2 regions of the Pseudomonas sp. FBCC-B1667 genome follow, and region 1 is predicted to be linked to the other one. Evidence: riboswitches for the same ligand, from Rfam matches in the RefSeq annotation. Region 1 holds a riboswitch; the other holds the start of a gene.
What was found. A riboswitch is a leader RNA that binds a small molecule or an ion and turns the genes downstream of it on or off. The one in region 1 is predicted to bind cobalamin.
Positions count from the first base shown of each region.

Region 2: linked by a shared signal. The riboswitch ahead of cobW (cobalamin biosynthesis protein CobW) and the one ahead of cobO (cob(I)yrinic acid a,c-diamide adenosyltransferase) in region 1 are both predicted to bind cobalamin.

Region 1 covers NZ_CP101437.1:2,008,320-2,023,995, forward strand. Annotated here, with positions in the region: gene NL116_RS08950 (DUF2066 domain-containing protein) at 1-363, shown strand, start outside; gene NL116_RS08955 (AI-2E family transporter) at 402-1,475, shown strand; gene hda (DnaA regulatory inactivator Hda) at 1,705-2,409, shown strand; gene NL116_RS08965 (C40 family peptidase) at 2,623-3,249, shown strand; gene NL116_RS08970 (C40 family peptidase) at 3,415-3,951, shown strand; gene NL116_RS08975 (PQQ-dependent sugar dehydrogenase) at 3,976-5,289, opposite strand; gene NL116_RS08980 (hypothetical protein) at 5,358-5,942, opposite strand; cobalamin riboswitch at 6,097-6,330, shown strand; gene cobO (cob(I)yrinic acid a,c-diamide adenosyltransferase) at 6,412-7,023, shown strand; gene NL116_RS08990 (cobyrinic acid a,c-diamide synthase CobB) at 7,034-8,434, shown strand; gene bluB (5,6-dimethylbenzimidazole synthase) at 8,431-9,081, shown strand; gene cbiB (adenosylcobinamide-phosphate synthase CbiB) at 9,078-9,986, shown strand; gene cobD (threonine-phosphate decarboxylase CobD) at 9,979-10,971, shown strand; gene NL116_RS09010 (cobyric acid synthase) at 10,968-12,419, shown strand; gene cobU (bifunctional adenosylcobinamide kinase/adenosylcobinamide-phosphate guanylyltransferase) at 12,561-13,082, shown strand; gene cobT (nicotinate-nucleotide--dimethylbenzimidazole phosphoribosyltransferase) at 13,079-14,134, shown strand; gene cobC (alpha-ribazole phosphatase family protein) at 14,131-14,706, shown strand; gene NL116_RS09030 (adenosylcobinamide-GDP ribazoletransferase) at 14,709-15,440, shown strand; gene NL116_RS09035 (MarR family winged helix-turn-helix transcriptional regulator) at 15,630-15,676, shown strand, end outside.
Region 2 covers NZ_CP101437.1:3,802,006-3,817,681, reverse strand. Annotated here, with positions in the region: gene NL116_RS17515 (nitrite/sulfite reductase) at 1-1,008, opposite strand, end outside; gene NL116_RS17510 (ABC transporter substrate-binding protein) at 1,528-2,601, shown strand; gene NL116_RS17505 (DUF2970 domain-containing protein) at 2,598-2,816, opposite strand; gene metH (methionine synthase) at 2,912-6,622, opposite strand; gene NL116_RS17495 (fatty acid cis/trans isomerase) at 6,778-9,075, shown strand; gene nfuA (Fe-S biogenesis protein NfuA) at 9,174-9,758, shown strand; gene cobM (precorrin-4 C(11)-methyltransferase) at 9,834-10,580, opposite strand; gene NL116_RS17480 (cobalamin biosynthesis protein) at 10,661-11,074, opposite strand; gene NL116_RS17475 (CbtA family protein) at 11,071-11,778, opposite strand; gene NL116_RS17470 (CbtB domain-containing protein) at 11,790-11,981, opposite strand; cobalamin riboswitch at 12,101-12,328, opposite strand; cobalamin riboswitch at 12,522-12,733, shown strand; gene cobW (cobalamin biosynthesis protein CobW) at 12,834-13,895, shown strand; gene cobN (cobaltochelatase subunit CobN) at 13,899-15,676, shown strand, end outside.

The DNA.
Region 1 (15,676 bases):
GCCGATGCGGTGATGCTCGCGGTCAGCGAGCGACTGGCGCCGCGGTTTGTCGTCAAGGCAGGGGCTTCGGGCGAGCAATTGCTGGAAGTGCAGGGCATGAACCTGGAACGCTACGCGGCGCTGGGGCGCTTGCTCGACCCGTTTGGCGCGCGCCTGCAACGTGTTGACGGTGATCGCATCCTTTACAGGGTGAATGGGAGCGCCGAGCAGCTGCGCTCGCAGTTGTCCCTGGCCAGGTTGCAGGAAGTGCCGGCCGGTGAAGGCACGGCGCCCGTCGCCCCGGTTCAGCCGGTTGGGCAAGGTTCGGCGCCTGCTGCAGCACCGGCCGCGGCACCGACGCCGCAGTTGCGATTCCGCTGGTAAGGTTTTCTTTCTTTATATAGATGCATATGGAGTGGTACATGGCCGATACGCGCCGTTGGTTCTGGTTGGGTGGAGTGGTTCTGCTCTGCGCGTTTGTCTGGCTGCTGCATCCTATCCTGACGCCATTTCTGGTGGCGCTGCTGCTGGCCTATCTGTTCGATCCTCTGGTGGATCGGCTGGAGAAACTCGGGCTTTCAAGGACATGGGGCGTGGTGGCGGTGTTCGCGTTGTTCACCCTGATTTTCACCACGCTGCTGCTGGTGTTGGTGCCGTTGTTGGCCCGGCAGTTGTTTCGCTTGTATGAGCTGGCACCGCAAATGCTCGACTGGTTACAGCACACGGCATTGCCGTGGGCGCAGTCAAAATTCGGTTTGTCGGAGGGCTTCTGGAAGTTCGACAAGCTCAAGGCCGCGATCAGCGAGCACGTGGGCCAGACCACCGACATTGTCGGTGTAGTGTTAAGTCAGGCCACGGCGTCCGGTCTTGCGTTGATTGGCTGGCTGGCCAATCTGGTGTTGATCCCGGTGGTGAGTTTTTACCTGCTGCGGGACTGGGACCTGATGGTGGCGAAGATTCGCAGCCTGCTGCCACGTGATCGCGAAGAGCGCGTGGTCGAGCTCGCCGGTGAATGTCATGAAGTGCTCGGTGCGTTTGTGCGTGGTCAATTGCTGGTGATGGTGGCGCTGGGCGTGATCTACGCGTCTGGCCTGATGCTGGTGGGGCTGGAGTTGGGGCTATTGATCGGTCTGATCGCCGGTTTGGCCGCGATCGTGCCGTACATGGGTTTTGTCATCGGGATTGGTGCGGCGTTGATCGCCGGTCTGTTCCAGTTCCATGGTGACCTTTATCCGATGTTGGGCATTGTCGCGGTGTTCATGGTCGGGCAGGCACTGGAAGGTATGGTGTTGACGCCATTGTTGGTCGGGGACCGAATCGGTCTGCACCCGGTGGCAGTGATTTTCGCCATTCTGGCGGGCGGCGAGCTGTTCGGTTTCACCGGTATTTTGCTGGCGTTGCCAGTGGCGGCGGTGATTATGGTGCTGGTGCGCCATGTACATGATTTGTATAAAGATTCTGAGATGTACAGCGGCGAGGACGAGCCGCAGCTGTAAGGGCTGTTGAGCGGTCGTCGCGGCCAACCCGGATCATCGCCGGGTTGGCTGGCGTTCCTCGCGTGGCTGTCACATGCACCGCCAACAAAACTGTCATAAAACCAGTGCGTTAACGCAAACCTTTGATTTGCTTGTGGTCTGTCGCATTGTGCGGCCAGCGTCACGGGTATAAACTTCGCAAACTTTACACAGAGGCCACTAACGGTTCCTTTGGAACTGTTCAGTCAGCATGAAACCGATTCAGCTGCCCCTAGGTGTGCGTCTGCGTGATGACGCTACCTTTATCAATTACTACCCAGGCGCCAATGCCGCTGCACTCGGCTATGTCGAGCGGCTATGCGAAGCCGACGCTGGGTGGACTGAAAGCCTGATTTATCTCTGGGGCAAGGACGGGGTAGGGCGTACGCACTTATTGCAGGCGGCCTGCCTGCGCTTCGAGCAGTTGGGGGAGCCAGCAGTGTATCTGCCATTGGCCGAACTGCTGGATCGCGGTATCTCGATTCTTGATAACCTCGAACAATACGAACTGGTCTGCCTGGATGATTTGCAGGCGGTTGCCGGCCGGGCGGATTGGGAAGAGGCGCTGTTCCATCTGTTCAATCGCCTGCGCGATAGCGGGCGGCGCCTGCTGATCGCCGCGTCGACCTCGCCGCGCGAACTGCCGGTGAAGCTGGCGGACTTGAAGTCGCGCTTGACCCTGGCCCTGATCTTTCAAATGCGTCCGCTCTCCGACGAAGACAAATTGCGTGCCTTGCAATTGCGTGCTTCGCGTCGTGGTCTGCACCTGACCGATGAAGTCGGGCATTTTATTTTGACTCGCGGTACTCGCAGTATGAGCGCGCTGTTTGAGCTGCTGGAACGTCTCGATCAGGCCTCTCTTCAAGCTCAGCGCAAGCTGACCATCCCCTTCCTGAAAGAAACGCTAGGCTGGTGAAGCCAAGGCCTGGCGGGGTTTCGGCGTATTTCAGGCGCCAGAAACTGCGCTTTCCTACAAGGTTGCAGGCTGCGTAAGCGTTTAAAAGGGGCTTAAGCGCTTAGATGTTAACGAGAAACCGATAAGTCACATAAAGTTCGATTGAATTTGCAAATGAGGATGATAGCGGGCATAGTCTCTACTTCTTTACAACTATCAGCCACGGTCGTGCCCATGCTAAAGCGCTTCGCACCCCTCGTGCCTCTCGCACTCGTCACCCTGTTGTTCGGTTGCGCTGCTCACTCTCCAGTGTCCCAGCAAGAGCAACAGCAGCAGGTTAAAAATTCAGTTACCGCGCAATCCTCTTCCGTTCTTTTCCAGGAAGAGCTGGCCACCGATAAAGAACTGGCTGACTTTGCCGACGGCAAGTCGTACCAGCTTCCGGTTCTGGCCGACAGCATTCTCGAACGTGGCATGTCCCTGATCGGTACCCGTTACCGGTTCGGCGGCACCTCTGAAGCCGGTTTCGATTGCAGTGGTTTCATCGGCTACCTGTTCCGTGAAGAAGCGGGCATGAACCTGCCGCGCTCCACTCGCGAAATGATCAACGTGAACGCACCTCTGGTCGCTCGCAGCGCGCTGAAGCCCGGTGATCTGCTGTTCTTCGCCACCAACGGTCGTCGCGGTCGCGTCAGTCACGCCGGGATCTACCTGGGTGACAACCAGTTCATCCACTCCAGTAGCCGCAAAAGTGGTGGTGTCCGGGTCGATAGCCTGGGCGATAGCTACTGGAACAAGACCTTCATCGAGGCCAAGCGCGCCCTCGCGATGGCCCCGACCGTGGTCACCGCTCGCAAGTAAACGTACAGTTTGTAAGGCGAAGTTAAAGTCTTACTTGAAGTTTGCCGCGTAGCCGCTAGAATCCTGATCTAATATTGATGGCAAACCGCCTGCGTCCAACGCAGGCGGTTTTCTTTTCTGTCTCCCCGGCAGAAATAGCCGCAGCCAGATCAGGATGTTCTGCTTATGACGATGTCGGCCCGCCTCGCACTTATGTTCTTCGCAGCGCTGCTCAGCGCCTGCGCCAGCCGCACACCGCCTCCTGCGCCGGTTGTTCGTGCTCCCATCGTCTTTGGTTCTTCTCAAGCATTCTCCCCCGAGGCCGAAGAGGTGCTGTTTCGTGCGTTGGGGCTTGTGGGCACGCCTTACCGCTGGGGCGGCAATACACCTGACTCAGGGTTCGATTGCAGTGGCCTGATCGGCTACGTCTACCGGGATGCTGCCGGCATTTCCCTGCCGCGCACCACACGCGAAATGATCAGCATGCAAGCGGCCAATGTAGGCAAGGAAGGTTTGCAGACCGGTGACCTGATTTTCTTCGCCACCAATGGCGGCTCGCAAGTCAGCCATGCCGGGATTTACGTCGGCGAAGGACGCTTCGTTCACGCGCCCGCCACGGGCGGCACGGTGAAGCTCGACAGCCTGTCCAAGGCGTACTGGCAGAAAGCGTACCTGAGCGCCAAGCGCGTTCTGCAGCCTGAGCACCTGGCGCGCAATCCCTAGTCACACTTCTACAGGGGGTTGCGGTTATTTGGTTGCGGACACGCGCCAGACTTTATTGCCGACATCATCCGCCACCAGCAAGCCACCTTGCTGATCGATCACCACGCCCACCGGCCGGCCCATGGCGTCCTCGTCTTTATTGAGGAATCCAGTCAGCACATCCACCGGTTGCCCGGTCGGTTTGCCGCCCGTGAAGGGTACGAAAATCACTTTGTAACCGCTGTGCGGGTTTCGGTTCCATGAGCCGTGCTGGCCGATGAACGCCCCTTCCTTGAACTGCGCGGGCAAGGTGTTGCCTTCAGCGAACGTGAGGCCCAACGAAGCGGTGTGCGGGCCGACCGCATAGTCCGGCGCAATGGCCTTGGCCACCAGATCCGGGTTTTGCGGTTCAACCCGAATGTCGACGTGCTGGCCGTAATAGCTGAAGGGCCAACCGTAGAACGCCCCGTCCTTGACCGACGTGATGTAGTCCGGCACCAGGTCGCTGCCGATTTCGTCCCGCTCATTGACAGCCGTCCACAGCGCGCCGCTTTGAGGCTCCCAAGCCAGGCCGTTGGGATTGCGAATCCCTGAGGCAAATATCCGGTGATTACCGGTGGCGCGGTCCACTTCCCAGATCGCCGCGCGGCCTTCTTCCTTGTCCAGACCGTTTTCACCGGCGTTGCTGTTTGAGCCCACTGTGACGTACAGCTTGCTGCCGTCCTTGCTGGCGATGACGTTTTTGGTCCAGTGATGATTCAGCGTGCCCCCCGGCAGATCGACCACTTTGATCGGTGGCGATTTGATCGCGGTATCACCGTTTTCATAGTGAAAACGCAGCAAGCGGTCGGTGTCGGCCACGTACAGGTCATTGCCGACCAGCGTCATGCCGAACGGCGAATTGAGATTTTCCAGGAACACCGTACGGGTTTCGGCGATGCCGTCGTGGTCCTTGTCTCGCAGTAGTGTGATGCGATTCGGGCTGGGCACGCCGGCGCCGGCGCGGCTCATGGTTTTCTTCATAACCCAGCCACGAATGCCTTTGGCGTCATCGGGCTTGGGCGGCGCGTTGGTTTCGGCCACCAGCAAATCACCGTTGGGCAGTACGTAGAGCCAGCGAGGGTGATCAAGGCCTTCAGCGAAGGCCGCCACTTGGGTGCCGGCAGCCGCGGTGGGTTTCGCGCCGGCCGGCCAGCCGATCGCCGGGGCGATGTTCACCGTAGGGATCAGGGTTTTATTCGGTTCGGGCAGCTTGGGTGACGGACCGGTGCCGTCGGAGACTTGCAGGCTGGAGGTTTCACCACAGGCGGCAAGCCCTCCGGCGAGCACGATGACGAGTATGAGCGGGGGCTTGCGCATGCGGGTCTTCCCTATGAAGGCGGTGTCTTAAATCATAGAGAAGATATACGCAGCGATGGTTCAATGGATCAGCCGCGAGCTTCCTTGAGCAACACCGCGATACCGGGGTGATAGTTGCCGGCTTCATTGCGCAACTTGCGGTAGGCGTAAGGGAAATACCAGGCGACGGCGCAGCAGTGTTCCTTTTGCAGGTCGTCGACCATGTCCTGAAGTTCTTCAGGGGTAGCGCTCTGCTGGGCTTTTTGCGGAGCCACGAACAGGCAGCCGAGTTTCAGGTCGCTGGCGTAGCTGATGCGTTTGGCGTCGCTGGTGATGTCTTGCAGTGCCTGCGTCAGGTTCAGGCTGTTGACCTTGGGCCAGCGTTGAGTGGCCTGAAAATAAGCACGCTCTTCGGCGGTGGCGATAAACAGGTCAGCGCGGGCGTTGCGCTCGCCTTCTTCGTGCTGTTTGCGTGTCGTTGTGGCTTGCAGTGTGACCATTTCCGCCATCCACGCAGCGGCATTGAGCAGGCCGAGGTTAGCCTTTTCGTCATGCCAGTAAGGCGCTTCGTTATCGCCGCGAACCGAGTTGTAGCGGTCGATACAGTCAAACCAGCGTTCCAGCACCGGTCGCAGGAATTCCAGCTTCGGATTGCTGATAATCATGCCTTGCATGTTGCTCACCCTTGTAATTGTGTTGTTGGGTTTGTGGCTCTTTGATATCACTGCTGGCCGTGCGGTGCAAGTTGGCGTCAGTAAATCGAGCGGCGGCAGTATATCGCTCGCCGGGGCTTTGTCTTTATTTGACGCTCCACCCCCAACCCTCTAACCTTCGCGGCTTGTTTCAGGTGCTCTGTGGCAGTGGCCGACAGAGTGAAACAGGGAAGCCGGTGAGTGACCATCGTCAAGCGACGAAGCGTCACGATCCCGGCGCTGCCCCCGCAACGGTAAATGAGTGAAAACTGCGCCTTGAGCCACTGTGTCTGTTGTCGACATGGGAAGGCGCGCAGTCCGGCCAACGCCGCTCATGAGCCCGGAGACCGGCCTGATTCATCCAACGGCATCACGGTGGGCGATGCCAGGCTTCTTGCCGTCTATTCTTGTGCCCCGCCCGCCGTTATCCAGCCTCAACGGAGAGCTCCCTATGACCGATACCCCAGATCGTGACGAACGCCATTTGGCGCGCATGCTGCGCAAAAAAGCCGTGATCGACGAACGCATTGCCAATTCCCCGAACGAGTGCGGCTTGTTGCTGGTGCTGACCGGCAACGGCAAAGGCAAAAGCAGTTCGGCGTTCGGCATGCTCGCCCGCTCAATGGGCCACGGCATGCAGTGCGGTGTGGTGCAGTTCATCAAGGGCCGTAACAGCACCGGCGAAGAGCTGTTCTTCCGTCGCTTCCCGGAGCAAGTGCGTTTCCACGTCATGGGCGAGGGCTTCACCTGGGAAACCCAGGACCGCCAGCGTGACATTGCCGCCGCCGAAGCCGCTTGGGCGGTGTCCCGTGAATTGCTCAGCGATCCGTCCATCGGTCTGGTGGTGCTGGATGAACTGAACATCGCACTCAAGCACGGCTACCTCGACCTCGATCAGGTGCTCAGTGATTTGCAGGCGCGTCCGCCGATGCAGCACGTGGTAGTGACCGGTCGCGGCGCCAGGCCGGAAATGATCGAACTCGCCGACACTGTCACCGACATGGGCGTGATCAAGCACGCATTCCAGGCCGGGATCAAAGCGCAAAAAGGCGTCGAGCTGTGAATACTACGTTATGAAAAACAGTCGTCACTGCCCGGCAGTACTGATTGCCGCGCCGGCCTCCGGTCAGGGCAAGACTACCGTCACCGCCGCGCTGGCCCGTTTGCATCGCAATCAGGGGCGCAACGTTCGCGTGTTCAAATGCGGCCCGGACTTTCTTGACCCGATGATTCTCGAGCGCGCCAGCGGTGCGCCGGTGTATCAACTGGACATGTGGATGGTCGGCGAGCAGGAAAGTCGTCGACTGTTGTGGGAAGCCGCCGCTGAAGCCGACTTGATCCTCATCGAAGGCGTCATGGGCTTGTTCGACGGCACGCCGTCCAGCGCCGACCTGGCGCGGCACTTTGGGGTGCCGGTGCTCGCCGTAATTGACGGCACCGCCATGGCACAGACCTTTGGTGCGTTGGCGTTGGGCCTGGCGAAGTATCAGCCGGACTTGCCGTTTGCCGGCGTCTTGGCCAACCGCGTCGGCACATTGCGTCATGCGCAACTGCTCGAAGGCAGCCTGACCGAAGGCTTGCGTTGGTACGGCGCGTTGTCCCGGGAAACCGGGATCGAATTGCCGAGCCGTCATTTGGGCCTGGTTCAAGCCAGCGAGTTGAACGACCTCGATCTACGCCTTGATGCGGCGGCCGATGCGTTGGCCAGCAGTTGCGAGGTGGCGCTGCCGCCAGCGGTGGAATTTGCCGCCCCGGATGTGATCCCTGCCGAGCCGTTGCTCGCGGGTGTGCGAATTGCCGTGGCCCGTGATGAGGCGTTCGCGTTCACTTATGGCGCGAGTCTGGATTTATTGCGAGCCATGGGCGCCGAGTTGCGGTTTTTCTCACCGATCCGTGACAGCCAATTACCAGAGGCAGACAGTTTGTATCTGCCGGGTGGTTATCCCGAATTGCACCATGTTGCACTGTCGCAGAACACCACGATGCTCGACGCGATCCGTGTGCATCATGCGGCCGGTAAACCGCTGTTGGCCGAGTGTGGCGGCATGTTGTATTTGCTTGATTCATTAACGGATGTCGAAGGCACTCGCGCCGAACTGGTGGGGCTGCTGAAGGGCGACGCGGTGATGCAAAAGCGTCTGGCCGCGTTGGCGTTGCAAGCGGTGGAATTGCCGGAAGGTTCGTTGCGTGGCCACACGTATCACCATTCCCTGACCAGTACCGAGCTTGAGCCGATTGCGCGTGGCCTGAGCCCGAATGGCGGGCGGGGAGCGGAGGCGGTTTATCGCGAGGGGCGGATGACGGCTTCTTATGTGCACTTTTATTTTCCGTCCAATCCATCGGCGGTTGCCGCGCTGTTTGTGCCTGACCTTGAGGACGCCATCGCGAGCAGGCTCACTCCTGCATTAGAAAGTGGATTGTCTGAAGAAATGCGGTCCACTGTGGGAGCGAGCCTGCTCGCGAAGAGGCCATGAGCGACAACGCATTCTCTGAAGCCGAACGCGCAGCGGTCTACCGCGCCATCGCCGAACGCCGCGACATGCGTCACTTCAGCGGCGGCACGGTCGAGCCCGAACTGTTGCGCCGTCTGCTCGAAGCCGCACACCAGGCACCCAGTGTCGGCCTGATGCAGCCCTGGCGCTTCATCCGCATCAGCGACCGAGCCCTTCGCGGGAAGATCCAGCAACTGGTCGAAGAAGAACGCATCCGCACCGCCGACGCCCTCGGCGAGCGCACGGACGAATTCATGAAGCTCAAGGTCGAAGGCATCAACGACTGCGCCGAGGTGCTGGTCGCCGCGCTGATGGATGATCGCGAGCGCCACATCTTCGGCCGTCGCACCTTGCCGGAAATGGACATGGCCTCGTTGTCCTGCGCGATCCAGAACCTGTGGCTGGCCTCCCGCGCCGAAGGCCTTGGCATGGGCTGGGTGTCGCTGTTCGAACCGCAAGCGCTGGCGGACCTGCTGGGTTTGCCGGCCGGGGCCAAACCGTTGGCGGTTCTTTGTCTGGGGCCGGTCAAGGAATTCTATCCGGCGCCGATGCTGGTACTCGAAGGCTGGGCGCAAGCGCGTCCGCTTAGCGAATTGCTGTATGAAAATTATTGGGGAGTGAGTCAATGAGCGTGGCGTTATTGAGTGTCGCCGCGGTAGCGCTGGACGCGCTGCTGGGTGAACCCAAACGCTGGCATCCGCTGGTGGCGTTCGGTGGTTTTGCCGAGCGAATCGAGCAACGTTTCAACGGCGGTGGACGCGGCTGGCGCAGTCATGGCGTTACCGCGTGGGTCATTGCGGTCGTGCCGCTGACCTTGCTCGCCACGGCATTGTCCTGGGCGCCTTATGTCGGTTGGGTGGTCGAGATTCTCGCGTTGTATTGCGCACTCGGCATGCGCAGCCTCGGTGAACATGTCGAGCCGGTGGCCAAGGCGCTGCGCAGTGATGACCTGGAAGAGGCCCGTACGCGTGTCGGGTATCTGGTCAGCCGCCAGACCAGCGAACTGGATAAAACCGAAGTAGCCCGTGCAGCTACAGAATCGGTGCTGGAGAATGGCAGCGATGCGGTGTTCGCCGCGCTGTTCTGGTTTGCGGTGGCCGGCGCGCCCGGTGTGGTGCTCTACCGATTGAGCAACACGCTGGATGCGATGTGGGGTTATCGCAATGAACGCTTCGAACGTTTCGGCTGGGCCGCGGCGAAGATCGATGACGTCCTTAACTACATTCCCGCACGCTTGGTGGCGTTGACCTACGCGCTGCTGGGTAACACCCGCCTGGCGTTGAAATGCTGGCGTACCCAAGGCCCGACCTGGGACAGTCCGAATGCCGGCCCGGTGATGGCGGCGGGTGCCGGCGCATTGGGCGTGGAGTTGGGCGGTGCGGCTATTTATCACGGTGAACTTCATCAGCGTCCGCAATTGGGTGAAGGTGTGCCGGCGGATGCGGACTCTATTGACCGTGGCTGGCAATTGGTTCAGCGCGGGGTATGGTTATGGTTGCTGATTCTCTGCGTGGGGGCTGAATTCTATGCTTGAGCATGGTGGTCGATTGCGCAAGGCGGCGCTCGAATACGGCATCGCGGAAGCTGATTGGCTCGACCTGTCCAGTGGCCTGGCGCCCTGGCCATTTCCGGTCCCGGACATCCCGTTGCGCGCCTGGGCACGCTTGCCGGAAACCGATGACGGTCTGGAGCAGGCGGCCTGCGACTATTACGGTGCAGCACAAGCGCTGCCCGTGGCCGGTTCGCAAATGGCCATCCAGTTGCTGCCGCGGTTGCGCCGCGCCGGCAAGGTTGGCGTGCTGTCGCCGTGTTATGCCGAGCACGCCGAAGCCTGGCGGCGCTGTGGCTACATCGTGCGCGAAGTGCTGGAGCAGGAAGTCGACTTCTTTATCGACAGCCTCGACGTGCTGGTGGTGGTCAACCCGAACAACCCGACCGGCCTGAGCCTGACCCCGAGTCGGCTGCTCGACTGGCACACGCGCCTGGCCTCGCGCGGTGGATGGCTGGTGGTGGACGAGGCGTTCATGGATAACACGCCGCAGTTGAGTGTGGCGCCGTTTACCCATCTGGTCGGCTTGATCGTGCTGCGTTCGTTCGGCAAATTTTTTGGTCTGGCCGGTGTACGGCTGGGCTTTGTGCTGGCGGAACGCAAGCTGCTCAAACTGCTCGCCGAGCAAGTCGGACCGTGGGCGGTCAGCGGGCCGACCCGAGTAATTGGCCAGGCCTGTCTTCGGGACACCGAAGGTCACGTCCGCCAACGCCGGCGCAGTGAAGAAGCCAGCGAACGGCTGGCGCGACTGCTTGAGCAGTTCGGGTTCAAGCCTTTGGGTGGATGCGCCTTGTTCCAGTGGCTCATCATTGATCAAGCCGAGCAACTGCACGAATTCATGGCCCAACAAGGCATTTTGCTGCGCTTGTTCCCCCACAACAGCAGCCTGCGATTTGGCCTGCCCGCCGATGAAGCCGACTGGACACGCCTGACGCAAGCCTTTGAAACCTATGCCAAGGAAGCCCAATGAGCACATTGATGGTGCAGGGCACCACGTCCGATGCCGGCAAAAGCACGCTGGTGACGGCGCTGTGTCGCTGGGTGGTGCGCCAGGGTGTGCGCGTCGTGCCGTTCAAGCCGCAGAACATGGCGCTCAACAGCGCAGTGACCGCGGACGGTGGTGAGATTGGTCGCGCGCAAGCCGTGCAGGCCCAGGCCGCCAACCTTGAACCGCACACCGACATGAACCCGGTGCTGCTCAAACCCAACAGCGACACCGGCGCCCAGGTGATCATTCACGGGCGCGCGGTCACGACCATGAACGCCGTTGCCTATCACGACTACAAAACCATCGCCATGCAAGCGGTGCTGGCGTCTCACGAACGCTTGAGCGCGGCGTATCCGGTGGTGATGGTCGAAGGCGCGGGCTCGCCGGCCGAAATCAATCTGCGCGCCGGCGACATCGCCAACATGGGCTTTGCCGAAGCGGTGGATTGCCCGGTGGTGTTGATCGCCGACATCAATCGCGGCGGTGTTTTCGCGCATCTGGTGGGCACGCTGGAGCTGCTGTCGCCGACCGAACAGGCGCGAGTCAAAGGCTTCATCATCAATCGTTTTCGTGGCGACATCGCCTTGCTGCAGCCCGGTCTCGACTGGCTCGAAGAGCGCACCGGCAAACCAGTGATCGGTGTCCTGCCGTACGTGATGGACCTGCATCTGGAGGCTGAGGATGGCATTGATCAGCGCCAGACCGACAAGGCCGACCAGGTACTGAAAGTCGTGGTGCCGGTGCTGCCGCGCATCAGCAACCACACAGATTTCGATCCGCTGCGTCTGCATCCGCAAGTCGACCTGCAATTCATCGGCCCCGGCCAGGCGATCCCGCCGGCTGATCTGATAATTCTTCCAGGCTCGAAAAGCGTGCGCAGCGACCTCGCGTACCTGCGGGCCAATGGCTGGGATTCAGCGATCAGTCGTCATCTGCGCTACGGCGGCAAAGTGCTCGGGATTTGCGGTGGTTTGCAAATGCTCGGCGAGCACGTGCACGACCCGTTGGGCCTGGAGGGCGCACCGGGCTCTAGCGCTGGCCTAGGGGTTCTGGCGTTTGAAACGCAGCTCGAAGAAGAGAAGCAGTTGCGCAATGTGCGCGGTCGTCTGGCGCTGGAAGACGCGGCGGTCAGCGGCTACGAAATTCATGCCGGCGTGACCACCGGGCCAGCGCTGGAAAACGCCGCCGTGCAGTTGGACGATGGTCGCTGCGATGGCGCGCAAAGTGTCGATGGGCAGATTTTCGGCACATATTTGCATGGTTTGTTTGAATCGCCGGCGGCGTGCAGCGCGTTGCTGCGCTGGGCGGGGTTGCAGGATGTGCAGGAGGTCGATTACCACGCATTGCGCGAGCGCGATATCGAACGGTTGGCGGATCTGGTGGAGAAACATCTGGACACCGGGCTGCTGCGTGAACTCTGCGGGATTTGAGGTGAGTTCATCGCGAACAGGCTCACTCCTACAGTGGATCGCCAGCGAACATACACTTTTTGTTCGCCATCGACCCACTGTAGGAGTGAGCCTGCTCGCGATGAGGCCAGTCGCAACGCCGCCATTTAAAGGTAAATGACCATGCTCCAACTGATCCTCGGCGGCGCCCGCTCCGGCAAAAGTCGACTGGCTGAAAAACTTGCCATCGACAGTCAACGGGCCGTGACCTACATCGCCACCAGCCAACCGCTGGACGGCGAAATGAACGACCGCGTCACCCATCACCGCGCCCGCCGTCCGGCTGAATGGGCCTTGATTGAAGAACCGGTCGAACTCGCCCGCGTCCTGCGTGAAACCGCCAGCGCCGACCGGTGCCTGCTGGTGGATTGCCTGACGCTGTGGATGACCAATCTGCTGATGCTCGACGACGCTGAGCGCCTCAACACTGAGCGCGAAGCCCTGCTGGATTGCCTGGCCTCGTTGCCAGGTGAAATCATTTTTGTCAGCAACGAGACCGGTATGGGTGTCGTGCCGCTGGGCGAATTGACTCGCCGCTATGTCGATGAAGCCGGTTGGCTGCATCAAGCCCTGGCCGAACGCTGCCAACGTGTCGTCCTGACCGTCGCCGGCCTGCCCCTGACTCTGAAAGGAACTGCGTTATGACTCAATCCTGGTGGCTAAACCCGTGCAAGCCGATCGATGCGCAAGCCGTCGAACAGGCGCAGGCGCGTCAACAGCAATTGACTAAGCCGGCCGGCTCCCTCGGGCGACTGGAGTCGGTGGCGGTGCAATTGGCCGGGTTGCAGGGGCGGGTCAAGCCGAACCTGGATCAGCTGTGGATTGCGATTTTTGCCGGTGACCATGGTGTCGTGGCTGAAGGGGTTTCGGCATTTCCTCAGGAAGTCACCGGGCAAATGCTGCACAACTTCGTCACCGGCGGCGCGGCGATCAGCGTGTTGGCGCGGCAGTTGGGCGCATCCCTGGAAGTGGTGGATCTGGGCACGGTGACCCCGACCTTGAATCTGCCCGGTGTCCGTCACGTGAACGTTGGCCCTGGTACGGCGAATTTCATCAAAGGCCCGGCCATGACGGCGGTCCAGGGTGAGCTTGCCCTGCAGGCCGGTCGCGACAGCGTGCAGCGCGCCATCGCAGTCGGGGCGCAGTTATTTATCGGCGGTGAAATGGGCATCGGCAACACCACCGCCGCCAGTGCATTGGCCTGTGCCTTGCTCGATTGTCCGGTGGTGCATCTGGCTGGCCCGGGCACCGGCCTGGATGCAGCGGGTGTCAGCCACAAGGCTCAGGTCATCGAGCGCGCGTTGACGCTGCACGGTGGTCAGCGCGGGGACGCGTTGCAGACATTGTTCAATCTGGGCGGTTTTGAAATTGCTGCGCTGGTGGGTGCCTATCTGGCGTGTGCGCAGGAAGGCGTGGCGGTGCTGGTCGACGGGTTCATTTGCAGCGTCGCGGCAGTGGTGGCGGTGCGTTTGAATCCCGAATGTCGCGCGTGGCTGCTATTCGGACATCGCGGTGCTGAGCCGGGACATCGACATGTGCTGGAAACCCTTGGCGCTGAGCCGCTGCTGGACCTCGGGTTGCGTCTGGGCGAGGGCAGCGGTGCCGCGTTGGCTGTGCCGTTGTTGCGCCTGGCCTGCGACCTTCACGGGCAGATGGCGACCTTCGCCGAAGCCGCGGTTGCGGACCGCCCGGCATGACGTTGCGTCTGGACCTGTTGCGACATGGCGAGACCGAGCTCGGTGGCGGGTTGCGTGGCAGTCTCGATGATGCGCTGACGGAAAAAGGCTGGGCGCAGATGCGCGCAGCGGTGATCGAGCAGGGGCCGTGGGATCGATTGGTCAGTTCGCCGTTGCAGCGTTGTGCGCGGTTTGCTGAAGAACTCGGCGCGCAACTGGGGTTGCCGGTGCAGTTGGACAAGGATCTGCAAGAGCTGCACTTCGGGGCCTGGGAAGGGCAGAGCGCTGCGGCGTTGATGGACACCGATGCCGACGCGCTAGGGCTGTTCTGGGCTGATCCCTATTCGTTTACGCCGCCGGACGGTGAACCGGTGGCGGACTTCTCTGTTCGGGTACTGGCGGCCATCGAACGGCTGTCAGTTGCCCACGCTGGCGAGCGGGTTCTGTTGATCAGTCATGGTGGCGTCATGCGTTTATTGCTGGCTCAAGCGCGAGGATTGCCGCGTGAGCAGTTGCTCAATGTCGACGTCGCTCATGGTTCATTGTTTGGGTTGCGCGTCGAACCCGGCGTCATTCTCAAGGAAGCGATCTGACCATGCTGGCGTTCTGGATCGCCCTGCAATTTCTGAGCAGTCTGCCGATTCGTCTGTCGGGCATGCCGACGCCTCAGGAGCTGGGTCGGTCGCTGCTGTTTTATCCGCTGGTGGGGCTGCTGTTCGGCGCGATTCTGTGGACACTGAACTGGCTATTACTGGGCACGCCGGTGTTGCTGCATGCGGCGTTGCTGCTGACCGCTTGGGTCTTGCTTAGCGGCGCGTTGCACCTGGACGGTCTGGCCGATAGCGCCGACGCGTGGCTGGGCGGATTTGGCGACCGTGAGCGCACGCTGACGATCATGAAAGACCCACGCAGTGGGCCGATTGCCGTGGTGACGCTGGTGTTGGTGCTGCTATTGAAATTCGCCGCGTTGCTGGCGTTGGTCGAGCAGCAGCACAGTCTTTTCCTGATCATCGTTCCGCTGACCGGCCGCAGCGCGATGCTGGGCTTGTTCCTGACTACGCCGTATGTGCGCGCGGGCGGGTTGGGGCAGGCGCTGGCAGATCATCTGCCACGTATGGCGGGTCAGCAGGTGTTGGCGATCAGTGCGGTGGCGTGTGTGCTGATTGCGGGGCTCAGCGGTGTTTGGGCGCTGGTGCTGACGGCAGTGGTTTTTGTGTGGTTGCGGCAGTTGATGATGCGTCGATTGGGCGGGACGACGGGCGATACGGCCGGGGCGATGCTGGAGTTGCTGGAGATGGTGGTGCTGGCAGGATTGGCGTTGACCTGATGGTTTGAGTGCAGGATGTGCTGGCCTCTTCGCGAGCTCGCTCCCACATTCGATCGCATTCTTCCTCGAGGCGCTCAGTTAAATGAGGGAGCGGGCTTGCTCGCGAAGGCGGTCTGCCTGACACTCCAAACCGCTGATTAAAACCACCTGTAACTTGATTAAACACGACCGCGGGTATATACACGCACCATGCTCGACTCCCAATGTTTATGCATCAATCTGCGTCGCGCCGCGCG
Region 2 (15,676 bases), 1.8 Mb from region 1:
GGCCACGTAGCCCGGCTTCTTGTGCGCCAGGGTATTGCGTGTGCGCCAGCGAGCGAAGCCCGGGTGCTGCTGGTCAAGTTCGGCCAGTTCGGCGGTCTGGTTGGCCAGTGCCTTGTAGTCGGGGTCGACGAAATGCTTGGCGACGCGATGCAGTTCGGCCTCGGTCAGTGTGGTCTGGCCACCGCGAAGGTGCTCCATTTCCGCATCGACCTTTTGTGCGAAGACTTCAGGCGTCAGTGCCTTGACCAGAATCTTGATCCGCGCCTTGTACTTGTTGTCGCGACGGCCATAGCGGTTGTAGACCCGCAGGATGGCGTCGAGGTAGCTCAACAGGTCTTGCCACGGCAGGAACCCATTGATGAACGCACCCACCACCGGCGTACGGCCCAGACCACCACCGACCAGCACACGGAAGCCCAGTTCGCCGGCAGCGTTGTGCACCGGCTCAAGGCCAATGTCATGAACTTCGATGGCGGCGCGGTCAGACGTCGAACCGTTGACCGCGATCTTGAACTTGCGCGGCAGGTAGGCGAATTCCGGGTGGAAGGTGGTCCACTGACGGACGATCTCGCACCATGGGCGCGGATCGATCAATTCATCGGCGGCGACACCGGCGAACTGGTCGGTGGTGACGTTACGCAGGCAGTTACCGCTGGTCTGGATCGCGTGCATCTGCACGGTCGCCAGTTCTGCCAGGATGTCCGGAATGTCTTCCACGGCCGGCCAGTTGAACTGCACGTTCTGCCGGGTACTGATGTGGGCATAGCCCTTGTCGTAGTCGCGGGCAATCTTGGCCATCATGCGAATCTGACGGGAAGTCAGTTGGCCGTAAGGCACCGCCACACGCAACATCGGCGCGAACCGCTGGATATAAAGCCCGTTTTGCAGGCGCAGAGGGCGGAATTCTTCTTCGCTCAGCTCGCCTGCCAGATAGCGTCGGGTCTGATCACGGAACTGCTTGACGCGGTCCTCGATGATCCGCTGATCGTATTCGTCGTATACGTACATATAGGTCCTGTTCTCAGGCTTGGGTCGCTCGGATGCAGCTGCGTTTTTTGCTTGCCGCAGTCCAAGAGCCTCTGCAATTCTGCGCGCACGGCCGCGCACTCCCTACGGAGCCGGGGCAAGATACCAGTTTGCAGTTATGCGCAAAAGTGATGTTTGAGTATATGTAAAGAACCAAAACGCCTAACAAGAACCGTTATGGCTAAACCCTTATTTGTGGTGCGGGCAATCGTCGTCTTTACTGTGGTCGAGTCTTTATGCAATCACCGATAAAACCGACAAGAGGCGATGCAATGAGCAACCCTACCAAAGCGACAAAACCTGATAGCACGGTCGATGCCTGGGCGATTCTGTTCCTGATCATTCTGGTCGTGGGCACTGCGGTATTTTGGGTCAGCCATCAATAACCGACCCCGTCCGGGCCCGGTTCCGACGATTGTCGGACAAAATCCGGAATAAACGCCGTTTTGCGGAAATTCAGTGGCTATAATGCGCGGCGAATTTCCGGGGGCTCGGACGTTAATGTTGAAGTTTTTTTACACCTTTCTGCTCATGCTTGGCGTGGCCTACGGTCCGGCTGCGCGTGCGGAATCGGTGCTGTTCCTGAGCCCCGGCACCCCTCAGGAAGCTTTCTGGGTCAGTTACGCGCAATTCATGCAGGCCGCCGCCAAAGATTTGGGCATTGACCTGAAAATCCTGTATGCCCAGCGCATGCCTGAACTCACGGTGGCGCAAGCCCGTCAGGCGCTCCAGGGGCGTGATCGTCCGGACTATCTGGTGTTCGTCAATGAACAGTATGTCGCCCCGCAGATACTGCGCCTGGCCCAGGGCAGCGGTGTAAAGCTATTTATGGTCAATGCGTCGCTGACGGCCAACCAGCAGAGCCTGCTGGGTGAGCGGCCCGACCAACTGGGCAGCCTGGTGCCCAACGACGAGGAGGGCGGTTACCTGATGCTCAAGGAACTGATCCGCCAGCACCCGCCGGCCGCGCCCGGCAAGACGATCGAACTATTGGCATTCTCCGGCCTGAAAATCACACCGTCTGCGCAATTGCGCGAGCAAGGAATGATGCGCGCCTTGGCCGAACATCCTGAAGTACGTTTGCGCCAATTGGTCTACAGCGGTTGGACCCGGGACCGCGCCTATGACCAGGCCAAACTGTTGTTTCGGCGTTATCCGCAGATCTCTCTGGTGTGGTCAGCCAACGACGAAATGGCATTTGGGGCGATGCAGGCATTTGAGGAGATCGGTGGAAAGCCGGGAAAAGACGCATTGTTCAGTGCCGTCAACAGCTCACCCGCCGCCTTGCAAGCGATGATCGATGGACGCCTCAGCGTGCTGCTGGGTGGTCACTTCACGTTGGGGGGCTGGGCATTGGTGGAGTTACATGACTATGACCAGGGCGTCGATATCGATCTGTACGGCGGCCGCCATCGGCTGATCCCGCTGTTGCAACTGATCGACAAGCCAAAAGCCAAACGCCTGCTGGCGTTGGGGACAACGCCGGACTATGGCGTGAACTTTCGTCAACTCTCAGCCAAGGGGCGGCCAACGTCCTATCGTTATCCCTTCAGCCTGCAAACCCTGATGCACTAAACGCCGGCCAGATGCAGAACCAGTTGCACGATGCCATACAAGGTCAAGGCAAACACTGCCGTGAACAAAATCCCAAGAATCACGAAATGACTCGGTTTGCCGTGGGTGAAGTCCCGCGCCCGGTTCTTCCCGCTCTGCACCCCGAATGCCGCAGCCATGACGCTTTGCAGCATTTGCCAGAAGGTCGGCGGCTTGTTGTCGACTGGATCGTCCATAAATCCCTCGTCACGTGTGTGTGAGCCGTAAGCATAGACCTACGGCTCCCACAGGGATTACTGCTAGCCACATTTATTGTGGCCAGTAAGCTGACCTAGTTGTCGTACCCGAGGTTAGGAGCGAGCCAGCGCTCGGTCACGCTCAGTTCCTGACCTTTGCGGGAGGTGTAGCTTTGCACCTGATCCTTGTCGATCTTGCCCACGGCAAAGTATTGCGCTTGCGGGTGAGCGAAATACCAACCGCTGACCGCCGCCGCCGGGAACATTGCGTAGTGCTCGGTAAGGAACACGCCGCTGCGGCCTGCCTTGAGCTCTTCAGCTTCCGGGTCCAGCAGCTTGAACAGCGTGGATTTCTCGGTGTGATCCGGGCATGCCGGGTACCCCGGAGCAGGGCGGATGCCGGTGTATTGCTCTTTGATCAGGGCCTCGTTGTCGAGCGTCTCGTCCTTGGCGTAACCCCAGTAGTCTTTACGGACCTGTTGGTGCAGCCATTCGGCGCAGGCTTCGGCCAGACGGTCGGCCAAGGCCTTGACCATGATCGAGTTGTAGTCGTCGCCGGCGTCCTGATAAGCCTTGGCCACTTCTTCAGCACCGATGCCGGCGGTGGTGATGAACCCGCCCACGTAGTCGGTGACTTCGCTGTCCTTCGGCGCAACGAAATCCGCCAAGGAGAAGTTCGGCTTGCCGTCGGTCTTGATGATCTGCTGGCGCAGGTGATGCAGCTTGGCAATCGGCTTGCCGTCATCGCCGTAGACTTCGATGTCATCGTCGCGCACCTGGTTGGCCGGCCAGAAGCCGAATACCGCGCGAGCACTGATCAGCTTCTCGTCGATCAGCTTGGCGAGCATTTCCTGGGCATCGGCGTACAGCGAAGTCGCGGCTTCACCGACCACTTCGTCAGTAAGAATGCGCGGGAACTTGCCAGCCAGGTCCCAGGAGATAAAGAACGGCGTCCAGTCGATGTACTCGGCCAGCACCTTGAGGTCGATGTTGTCCAGTACCCTGGAGCCGGTGAACGTCGGTTTGACCGGCGCGTAAGTGCTCCAGTCGAACTGCGGCTTCTTGGCGATGGCGGCCGGGTAACTCAGGCGCTCGGTGCGCGCGCTGCGGTTGGCGGTGCGTTCGCGAACGTCGATGTATTCCAGACGGGTCTTCTCGACAAACGCCGGCTTCAGTTCCTTGGACAGCAACTGCGTCGCCACGCCAACGGCACGGGAGGCGTCGGTGACGTAGATCACCGCGTCATTGCTGTACTTCGGTTCGATCTTTACCGCCGTGTGCGCTTTGGAGGTGGTTGCGCCACCAATCATCAGTGGCAAGTGGAAGTCCTGACGCTGCATCTCACGGGCAACGTGAACCATTTCATCCAGCGAAGGCGTGATCAGGCCGGACAAACCGATGATGTCGCACTTCTGCTCCTTGGCCACTTGCAGGATTTTTTCCGCCGGGACCATCACGCCGAGGTCGACGATGTCGTAGCCATTACAGCCCAACACCACGCCGACGATGTTCTTGCCGATGTCGTGCACGTCGCCTTTGACCGTTGCCATCAGGATCTTGCCCTTGGCTTCCGGTTTGTCGCCTTTCTCCAGTTCGATGAACGGGATCAAGTGGGCCACGGCCTGCTTCATCACGCGGGCGGATTTTACCACCTGCGGCAGGAACATTTTGCCGGCGCCGAACAGGTCGCCGACGATGTTCATGCCGGACATCAGCGGGCCTTCGATCACTTCGATCGGACGGGCGAACGACTGCCGGGATTCTTCGGTGTCTTCAACGATGTGCGTGGTGATGCCCTTGACCAGTGCATGCTCCAGACGCTTGTTGACCGGCCAGCCGCGCCACTCTTCGGTCTCGGCTTCCTTGACACTGCCGTCGCCCTTGTACTTGTCGGCGATGGCGAGGAGGGCGTCGGTGCCTTCCGGCGTGCGGTTGAGGATCACGTCTTCGACGGCATCGCGCAGCTCTTGCGGGATCTGGTCGTAGATCTCCAGCTGGCCAGCGTTGACAATACCCATGGTCAGGCCGTTGCGGATCGCATACAGCAGGAACACCGAGTGGATCGCCTCACGCACCGGATTGTTGCCGCGGAACGAGAACGACACGTTGGACACGCCGCCCGAGGTCAGCGCATACGGCAGTTCGTCGCGGATGTAGGCGCAGGCGTTGATGAAGTCCACAGCGTAGTTGTTGTGTTCTTCAATACCGGTGGCCACGGCGAAGATGTTCGGGTCGAAGATGATGTCTTCCGGCGGGAAGCCGACTTCGTTGACCAGAATGTCATAGGAGCGTTTGCAGATTTCTTTCTTGCGGGCTTCGGTGTCGGCCTGGCCGGCTTCGTCAAAGGCCATCACGACCACGGCGGCGCCGTAGCGCTTGCACAGTTTTGCGTGGTGAATGAACTGCTCGACGCCTTCCTTCATGCTGATCGAGTTGACGATGCCCTTGCCCTGAATGCATTTCAGGCCGGCTTCGATCACTTCCCATTTCGAGGAGTCGATCATGATCGGGACGCGGGAAATGTCCGGTTCGCCGGCAATCAGATTGAGGAAGGTCACCATGGCCTTCTTCGAATCGAGCATCCCTTCGTCCATGTTGATGTCGATCACCTGGGCGCCGGCTTCGACCTGCTGCAGGGCGACTTCCAGCGCTTCGGTGTAATTGTCTTCACGGATCAATCGAGCAAACTTGGCCGAACCGGTGATGTTAGTTCGTTCGCCGACGTTGACGAACAACGAGCTGCGATCAATGGTGAACGGTTCCAGGCCCGACAGGCGGCAGGCCTTGGGAATCTCAGGAATCTGACGTGGCGCGTAACCGGCCACGGCCTTGGCGATGGCTTCGATGTGGCCCGGGGTGGTGCCGCAGCAGCCGCCGACAATGTTCAGGAAACCGCTTTGAGCGAATTCCTCGATGACCTTGGCGGTGTCCACCGGCAGCTCGTCGTATTCACCGAACTCGTTCGGCAGACCGGCGTTCGGGTGCGCGGACACATGGGTGCCAGCCTTGTTCGACAGCTCTTCCAGGTACGGGCGCAGTTCGCTGGCACCGAGGGCGCAGTTCAGGCCGACCGAGATCGGTTTGGCGTGGGCCACGGAGTTCCAGAACGCTTCGGTGGTCTGGCCGGAGAGGGTGCGGCCGGAGGCGTCGGTGATGGTGCCGGAAATCATGATCGGCAACTCGATGCCCAGCTCTTCAAACACGCCTTGTACGGCGAAGATTGCTGCTTTGGCGTTCAGGGTGTCGAAGATGGTTTCGATCAGGATCAGGTCGGCGCCGCCTTCGATCAGGCCCTTGGTGGACTCGGTGTAGTTCTCCACCAACTCATCAAAGGTCACGTTGCGGTAGCCAGGGTTGTTCACGTCCGGGGACAGCGAGCAGGTGCGGCTGGTCGGGCCCAGTACGCCGGCAACGAAGCGCGGCTTGTCCGGGGTTTCCTGGGTCTTGGCGTCGGCGACCTTGCGGGCCAGGCGTGCGCCTTCTACGTTTAACTCATACGCCAGGCCCTGCATGCCGTAGTCGGCCAGGGAAATCTGGGTGGCGTTGAACGTATTGGTTTCCAGAATATCGGCGCCGGCATCCAGGTAGGCTTTCTCGATACCGCCAATCACATCCGGGCGAGTGAGTACCAACAGGTCGTTGTTGCCTTTGACATCGCTTGGCCAGTCAGCAAAGCGTTTGCCACGGTAATCCTGCTCTTCGAGCTTGTAGCTCTGGATCATCGTGCCCATGCCGCCATCGAGAATCAGGATGCGCTCTTTGAGGGCGTGCTTGAGAGCTTGAAGGCGAACGCTGCGATCGGACATTTGGACTACTCGGAAAGACCATGACGAAGGGGCGGGATCATAGCAAACCTGTGCGCTTTTAGAGCATGACCCGGTTTTGCATGAATATCGTTCATGTTGGCGTGGGTGTCTGACCGGTAGAATCGCCGCGATTTTTCATGATTGGGACCAGGGATATGTCGTATCGCGTCATCACCAGCATTTTCGTGCTGCTTTTAAGCTGGGACGCCGCTGCGCAAGGTCCGGCCATTTCCTCTGCGATTTCCTACAGCCGTGACATCCAACCGATCTTTACCGAACAGTGCGTCGCCTGCCATGCGTGCAACGATGCCCCCTGCCAGCTCAATCTGGGCAGTGGCGAAGGCGCGGCGCGTGGTGCCACGAAAGTCACGGTTTACGACGGCGACCGCAGTACCGCCGCAACCCCGACCCGGCTGTTTTACGACGCCTGGGGCAAGCACGCCTGGCAACAGAAGGGCTTCTATCCGGTACTCGACGCTCAAGGCAGTCAGGCTGCGTTGATGGCGCGGATGCTTGAGCTGGGCCATAAAACCCCGTTGCAACCCAATGCCAAATTGCCGGAAGACATTGTTCTCGGTCTGAATCGGGAAAACAGGTGCGCCATGCCGGCAGAGTTTGACGGCTACGCCAGTTCACATCCCAAAGAGGGCATGCCGCTGGCGGTCACGGGGCTGACCGATCAGCAATACCAGACACTGCAACGCTGGTTGGCGTCGGGCGCACCGCTCGATGAGCAAGCGCTGATGCCGAGCGCGAAAGAAGCGCTGGAGGTGGTGCAATGGGAAAACCTGCTCAACGCGCCAGGCTCCCGGCAAAGCCTGGTGGCGCGATGGTTGTTTGAGCACTGGTTTCTGGCTCACATCTATTTCAAGGACGGCGAGCCTGGGCACTTTTTCCAGTGGGTGCGCTCGCGCACGCCCACCGGCCAGCCGATTGACCTGATCAACACCCGTCGCCCGAACGACGACCCAGGCACTCAGGTGTATTACCGCCTGTGGCCGGTGCAGGGGGTGATTGTGCAGAAAACCCACATCACTTATCCGCTGAGTGCGGCGAAGATGGCGCGGGTCAAAAGCCTGTTCTATAGCGGCAACTGGCAGGTCAACGCCTTGCCAGGCTATGGGCCGGAGCGGCGGGCCAATCCGTTCGATACCTTCGAGGCGATCCCGGCGCAAGCGCGCTACCAGTTCATGCTGGATAACGCTGAATACTTCGTACGCACCTTTATTCGCGGCCCTGTCTGCCGTGGCCAGATTGCCACGGACGTGATCCGCGATAACTTCTGGGCGCTGTTCCAGGCCCCGGAACATGACCTCTATATCATCGACCCGAACTACCGCGGCCAGGCCACGCCGTTGCTGGCCATGCCGGGACAGAACGATGACGTCGGCAGCGTCTTGAACCTGTGGCATGACTACCGCGACAAACGTAACGAGTACGAAGCGCTGCGCCGGGACAGCTACGCCGACACACCGGCGCCCAGCTGGTCGACCTTGTGGGCCGGGAATGACAACGCGCTGCTGAGTATCTTCCGCCACTTCGACAGTGCGTCGGTGAACAAGGGCCTGATCGGCGATGTGCCGCAAACGATGTGGCTGTTCGACTTCCCGCTGCTGGAACGCACCTACTATCAGTTGGCGGTGAACTTCGATGTATTCGGCAACGTCTCTCACCAGGCACAGACCCGCCTGTACTTCGACCTGATCCGTAACGGCGCCGAGCAGAACTTCCTGCGCCTGATGCCGGCCGATTCCCGAGACGGTTACCTTGACGATTGGTACCAGAACGGCGGCAAGTTCAAGATGTGGCTGGACTACGAGGCCATCGACGACGACACGCCGACCGCGCTGAAACTCGACGAAAAAGACCCCAAACGTGATTTCGCCCAGCAGTTGCTGGCCCGTTACGGCGATCTGAACGCCATGCCCGATCCGATCAACCGCTGCGACGGCGCGTATTGCTCGCGGCCGAACATCGACCCGGACTTGCAGGATGCCGAACAGGCCCTGAGTCGCCTGACCTCGCGCCCGGCGGCGGGTTTGAAGGTCATCGACCAACTGCCGGAAGCGACGATGTTGCGCATCGAAACGACGAGCGGCAAACGCCAGGTCTACAGCCTGCTGCGCAACCGAGCGCACAGCAATGTGGCGTTCCTGCTGGGTGAGTCGTTACGATACCAACCGGGGCTCGACACGCTGACGATTTTCCCGGGCGTACTCAGCAGTTATCCGAATTTCATGTTCAACATCCCGGCCGACCAGGTGCCGGCCTTCGTTGATGCCATGGAAAACGCCAGGGACACGGGCAGTTTTGAGAAAATCGTCGAACGTTGGGGTATTCGGCGCAGTCATCCGCAATTCTGGTTCTATTTCCACGATCTGAGCCGCTACGTCCACGAGACCGACCCGGTGGAAGAAGGTGTGCTGGACATGAATCGCTACGAGAACCTCTAAGGCCCACCGTCCCAGTGTTTATTTCCCGACAAAAATACTAGGACTTTGTGCGGCGCGTTGATTGGCGTAAACTGCGCCCAAGCCTGCGAGGAGTTTCCATGACCGCTATAACCATTACCGACGCCGCCCACGATTACCTGGCTGACCTGCTCTCCAAGCAGAACACCCCGGGCATCGGCATCCGCGTCTTTATCACCCAGCCTGGCACCCAGTACGCCGAAACCTGCATTGCCTACTGCAAGCCGGGCGAAGAAAAACCAGAAGACACGGCGTTGGGGCTTAAAAGCTTCACCGCTTACATCGACTCGTTCAGCGAAGCGTTCCTGGACGACGCGGTAGTCGACTACGCCACCGACCGCATGGGCGGCCAGCTCACCATCAAGGCGCCAAACGCCAAAGTACCGATGGTCAACGCCGACAGCCCGGTCAACGAGCGCATCAACTATTACCTGCAAACCGAGATCAACCCGGGGCTGGCGAGCCACGGTGGTCAGGTCAGCCTGATCGATGTGGTCGAAGACGGCATCGCCGTGCTGAAGTTCGGTGGTGGTTGCCAGGGCTGCGGCCAGGCCGACGTGACCCTGAAGGAAGGCATTGAGCGCACGTTGCTCGAGCGCATTCCGGAGCTCAAGGGCGTACGTGACGTGACTGACCACACGCAGAAAGAAAACGCCTACTACTGAGTAAGGTGTTCACTGCGACTTAAAAAACGGCGCCCCGTGAGCGCCGTTTTTTTATGGGTGAAATTCACCGGGGCCCTATGGGCGATAGAGATGCGCATGCCCCGCACGATACAGCGACGACTCACTAAAGTGATCACTCCCCAACACCCGTCCCACCAGAATCAACGCCGTGCGGCGAAACCCCTTGGTTTCAACCTTCCCGGCAATATCCTCTATCGTCCCCACCACCCAATCCTGATCTGGCCACGTCGCCCGGTGAATCACCGCAATCGGGCAGTTCGCGCCGTAATGTGGCAGCAGTTCAGCGAGGATTTTCTCCAGATGATTCACACCTAAATGAATCGCCATGGTCGCCCCATGCTGCGCCAGGCTACCCAGTTCTTCACCCGCCGGCATGGCGGTCTTATCGGCGTAGCGGGTCAAAATCACGCTCTGTGAAATGTCCGGCAAGGTCAGTTCAGCCCCCAAAAGCGCTGCACACGCCGCCGTCGCCGTGACTCCTGGAATGATTTCAAACGGAATATCCAACTCGCGCAGGTAGCGAATCTGCTCGCCAATCGCGCCATACAGACTCGGATCACCCGAATGCACCCGCGCCACATCCTGCCCGTTGGCGTGGGCGTTTTTGATCAGTTCGATGATCTGTTCCAGGTGCAATTCGGCGCTATTGAACACCTGCTCGGCGTGATGGCCATCCAGCACGGCCGCGGGCACGAGGGAGCCGGCATAGATGATCACCGGGCAACTGCGAATCAACCGCTGGCCTTTGACTGTGATCAGTTCCGGGTCGCCGGGACCTGCGCCAATGAAGAAGACAGTCATGGTCGTTCCTGTGAAAAAAGGGGCTGGGCAACGCTTCAGATGAAGATTGCTCATGATCGAAAGCACGATTATCGGGGATTTTACGCAGCGCCGGCCAACGCCAGGGTCGCTTGCGCATATTTTTGTCGGGGAATCAGCAGCTTTGCCGGTGCCTGAGTCAGTTGTTCGGCGAGTGCCAGGGCGGCACTTTCCGCTATGCCGTAGCAGCCGGTGCGCTCGAACGCGATGTCGGAACGATGGCTGAGGCGGGTGTGATACCCGGCCAATTGTTCACTGCTGAAGAACATCAACGGCAGGCTGAGCTGTTCCGCGAGTTCGATCAGGCCAGGTTCGTCGCGCTTCAGGTCAATGCTGGCGAGTGCCTTTATCTCGTGAAGCCCGATCTGATGAGCCTGTAGCGCTTGATCAAGCAATGCCCGCAGCGTGCTGGCGGGGCAGCCTCGCTGGCAGCCCAGGCCGACCACTAACGTCGGCACTGTGCTGGCATCGGTCATGCGTGATATTGGTCGTCGCTTTTGCGGCGGAACAACCAGGCGCTGATCAGGCCCAGGGCCAGCCAGAACGCGACGTTGGTCAACTGCGAAGCGATTTTGAATTGAGTTTCCAAGGCGTGCGGCGCGAGCATCGAATGCACTTCCGGTTGTGGCGCGCCAATCACGTGCGGGACGGCCAGAATGGCAACACCCAGCACTTTCATCATCCAGTGACGGCTGAACACGATCAGGGCGATGCCGGCAGCGGTGGACGCGGCAGTACCGATCCACCAGATCTGCCGTTGCGCCAAATCCGCCGCCGCAGTGCCCGGCAGTTCCGGTGGCAGGCCCAGGGTCGGCGCCAGTACGAACGTCGCATAACCGGCCAGACCCCAGAGCAGCCCCTGAGAGGTTTTGGTCGGTGCGCGCAGGGTGTAGAGGCCCGCGAGCATCAGGGCAAAACCAACCGCCACCACCAGATTCCCGCCAGTGGTCGACAGCACGCGCTGCCAGCCATCTTGCGGTTCCCAGGCTTCCGCGTCGTGGGTGTGCGCGGCCATGGCGCCGTCGGCGTGTTCATGGGGTTGAACCGCTGTCGGCTCGGATTTCTCGTACGTTTCCGCCTGAAGAATCAGCGGTGCGACCCAGAAACTTTGCAGCAGGGTCAGCAGCAGGGCGGCCAGGAGCCCTGTAAACCCTGCGGTTTGCGCAATGCGCTTGATCATGTTGTCAGCTCTCAATGGCACGGGAACGCGGAGCTGTGACGGGTGTCGTGAGCGGCGTTGTGCACGGCTTCGATGTGCGAGAAACCGGCGAAATACACCAGGCACGCGCCCAGGATCGACGCGCAGAGGGCGGCGGTCAGGCGTTGAGTCAGGGTAGAAGTGGTGCTGGTGGTTGTGTGGCCGGTGCTACTGATAATCGACATGGCGCATCCCTCTGGTCTGTCAGCGGGTGAATAGGGCGCATGGAAACCCCTGCGAACCGGGCACGCAGACGTTTAAACAGCGCCCGCCCACCGCGGGTTTGTTGTTCAGTGGCCGTAACGGTCACTTTGTGTTGCGGGCCGGTCTCCGGGCTCACGAGGGGCGCTGGCTTTCGCCTTGACCTGCAAGCATCACCTTCCCATGCCGAACTGCTGGCACAGTGGATTTGATGCTTCGCTCGCTTACCGTTGCGGGGGCAGCACCGGACTGACATGGCTTTGAGTAAAGCACATGAATCACCGGTTTCCCGTTTCACCCTGTGAAGGGCACCCGTAACAAGATGCGTAGGAGAGCATGGGCGGGGGATTCGCGTCAATTGGCAAAGGTTCTCAACTTGGAACCGAGGTGGTTCCTTCACGAGCAAGCCCGCACACATTCGACCGCATGCCTCTGAAGGAACTCGGTCAAGTGTGGGAGCGGGCTTGCTCGCGAAGGGCGCGCCGCCAATGTCATGTGAACATTGACCCGCCCCAGCGCGATGCGTAGCCTTGCGCTTTCGAGGTTCTTCGGCGTTTGCCGAAGCTAAGAAGGGAACGCGGTCAATGCCGCGGCTGCCCCCGCAACTGTGAACGGTTCAGTTTCTGCCATGCCACTGCATGCGCCAGCCATGGCGCGAGCGGGAAGGCGCAGCAACCGCCAGTCAAACGACTGGCCAGCCGTCAGCCAGGAGACCTGCCTCGACACAGATTCTGACTTTCAACCGGGCGGGGTGATCCGGTGGCGAAATCTTCCGTGCAGCGTGTGCTGCGGCGGTTGTCGTCCCGTATGCCCGCCACCTTGCCAAAGGGCATCCGATGAAAACACTGGCCAAACTCCCCGTCACCATCGTTACCGGCTTCCTCGGCTCGGGCAAAACCACTTTGCTGCGGCACATGCTCGACAACGCACAGGGCCGTCGCATTGCAGTGATCGTCAACGAGTTCGGCGAGCTGGGCATCGACGGCGAAATCCTCAAGCAGTGCTCCATCGGCTGCACTGAAGAAGAAGCCAACGGTCGCGTCTACGAACTGGCCAACGGCTGCCTGTGCTGCACCGTCCAGGAAGAATTCTTTCCGGTGATGCGCGAATTGGTCGCCCGTCGCGGTGATCTCGACCACATTCTTATCGAAACCTCGGGCCTGGCCCTGCCCAAGCCGCTGGTACAGGCTTTCCAATGGCCAGAAATCCGCAGCGCCTGCACCGTCGATGCGGTGATCACCGTCGTCGACAGCCCGGCCGTGGCCGCCGGCACCTTCGCCGCGTTCCCGGATCAAGTGGATGCCCAGCGCAAACTCGACCCGAACCTGGACCACGAATCGCCGCTGCACGAACTGTTCGCCGACCAACTGGCCAGCGCCGACCTGGTGATCCTCAACAAGGCCGACCTGATCAGCCCTGAAAACCTGGCCCGCGTGCGCCTCGAAGTCGCCGAAGAACTGCCGCCAGCGGTGAAAGTCATCGAAGCCAGCAGCGGTCGCGTGCCACTGGACGTGTTGATCGGCCTTGGCGCCGGCTCCGAAGAACACATCGACAGCCGTCACAGCCATCACGATCATCACCATGACGGCGAAGACGATCACGACCACGATGCGTTCGACTCGATCTCCATCGAGCTGCCGCAAGCCGACGAAAGCCTGCTGATGGATGCGCTGACCCAACTGGTGGTCAAACACGGCATCCTGCGCGTCAAAGGTTTCGCCGCGATCCCGAACAAGCCGATGCGTTTGCTGATCCAGGGCGTGGGCACGCGTTTCGACAAACACTTCGATCGTCAGTGGGGCGCCGAGGAAGCGCGCACCACACGCCTGGTGCTGATCGGCCAGGAATTGGACGCTGTGCAACTCGAAGCGCAATTGCGCGCCGCGCTTAGCGTTTAAGCCATGCACCTGCTCAGGACCCAGCCCGGCGGCTTCGTGTCGGATGACAACATCGCCGACCTCGGACAAACCCCCGCCGAGCTGGTGATCCTGTGCAGCGGCGACTCCAGCCTGGCGCTGCTCGCCGAAGCCGCGCAGCAACTGCCCGACGATTACCCGAGCGTACGCCTGGCCAACCCGATGCAGGTGCAGAATCACGCCTCGGTCGATGTGTATGTCGACGAAGTACTGCGCCACGCCAAGGTGATTCTGATCTCGCTGCACGGCGGGATTGCCTATTGGCGTTATGGCGTCGAGCGTTTGGTGCAATTGTCCGAGCGGGGCGTGCAGCTGATTCTGGTGCCGGGCGATGATCGTCCGGATCCGGAACTCAGCGACCTCAGTACCGTCGAGGCCTGCGACCGTGATCGGCTCTGGCAGTTTTTGCGACAGGGCGGCATGGGCAATGCCCTGGATTTCTTCCGCTGCCTCGCCACTCGTTGGCTGGGTCGCGATTACGCCTGGGCCGAGCCGCAAGTGCTGCCGCGCACCGCGATTTATCACCCGCACAAAAGTCCCGCTGAGCTGAGCGATTGGCAAGCCGACTGGCAAGCCGATCAACCGGTGGCGGCGGTGCTGTTTTACCGCTCGCATTTGCAAGCGGCGAATACCGATTTCATTGATGTGTTCTGCCAGCGGTTGCAAGCCGCCGGGTTGAACCCTTTGCCAATAGCCGTGGCCAGTTTGAAAGAACCCGGCTGCCTGACGGTGGTCGAGGATTGGCTGGATGACGTCGAGGCGGGGGTGATTCTGAACACCACCGGTTTCGCCCAGTCCAGCCCCGAAGCCCCGCACCTGCGACCGTTTCGCCGCAACATTCCGGTGATCCAGGCGATTTGCGCTCAGGACAACGAGCCCGGGTGGCGTGCCAGCGAGCAGGGCCTTGGCCCGCGTGATCTGGCGATGCACATCGCGTTGCCGGAGCTGGACGGTCGGATTATCAGCCGCCCAATCAGTTTCAAGGATCTGGCGTGGCGCAGCGAGCGCAGTCAGTCGGACGTGGTGTGCTATCGACCGCAACCGGAACGCATGGATTTCGTCGCCGAACTGGCGCGGCGCTGGATCGATCTGGCGCGGGTGCCGAACAGCGAAAAACGCATCGCCCTGATCCTTGCCAACTACCCGACCCGCGATGGACGGATCGGCAATGGTGTCGGCCTCGACACGCCGGCCGCAGCGTTGAACATTCTGCGTGCGCTGCATCAGGAAGGTTATCCGTTGCCGGCCGAGTTGCCGGACAGCGGCACCGCATTGATCCGGCAATTGCTTGGCGGCGTCAGCAACGACCTCGATACCCTTGACCAGCGACCATGTCATCAAAGCCTCGCGCTCGACGACTACAACCGCCTGTTCGACGCCTTGCCCGAGGCCAATCGCCAGGCCGTGCTGGAACGCTGGGGCACACCCGAAAACGATCCGATGTACCGTGGCGAACGGATGATGATTGCGGGGCTGCGCTTCGGCCTGACCTTCGTCGGCATTCAACCGGCGCGCGGCTATCAGGTCGACCCGAGCGCGGTGTATCACGATCCGGATCTGGTGCCGCCTCACGGCTATCTGGCGTTCTACTTCTGGCTGCGCAACACCTACGGTGCCCACGGCGTGATTCACGTCGGCAAGCACGGCAACCTCGAATGGCTGCCAGGCAAAGGTGTCGGGTTGTCGGAAAACTGCTGGCCGGATGCATTGCTGGGGCCGCTGCCGAACATCTATCCATTTATCGTCAACGATCCGGGCGAGGG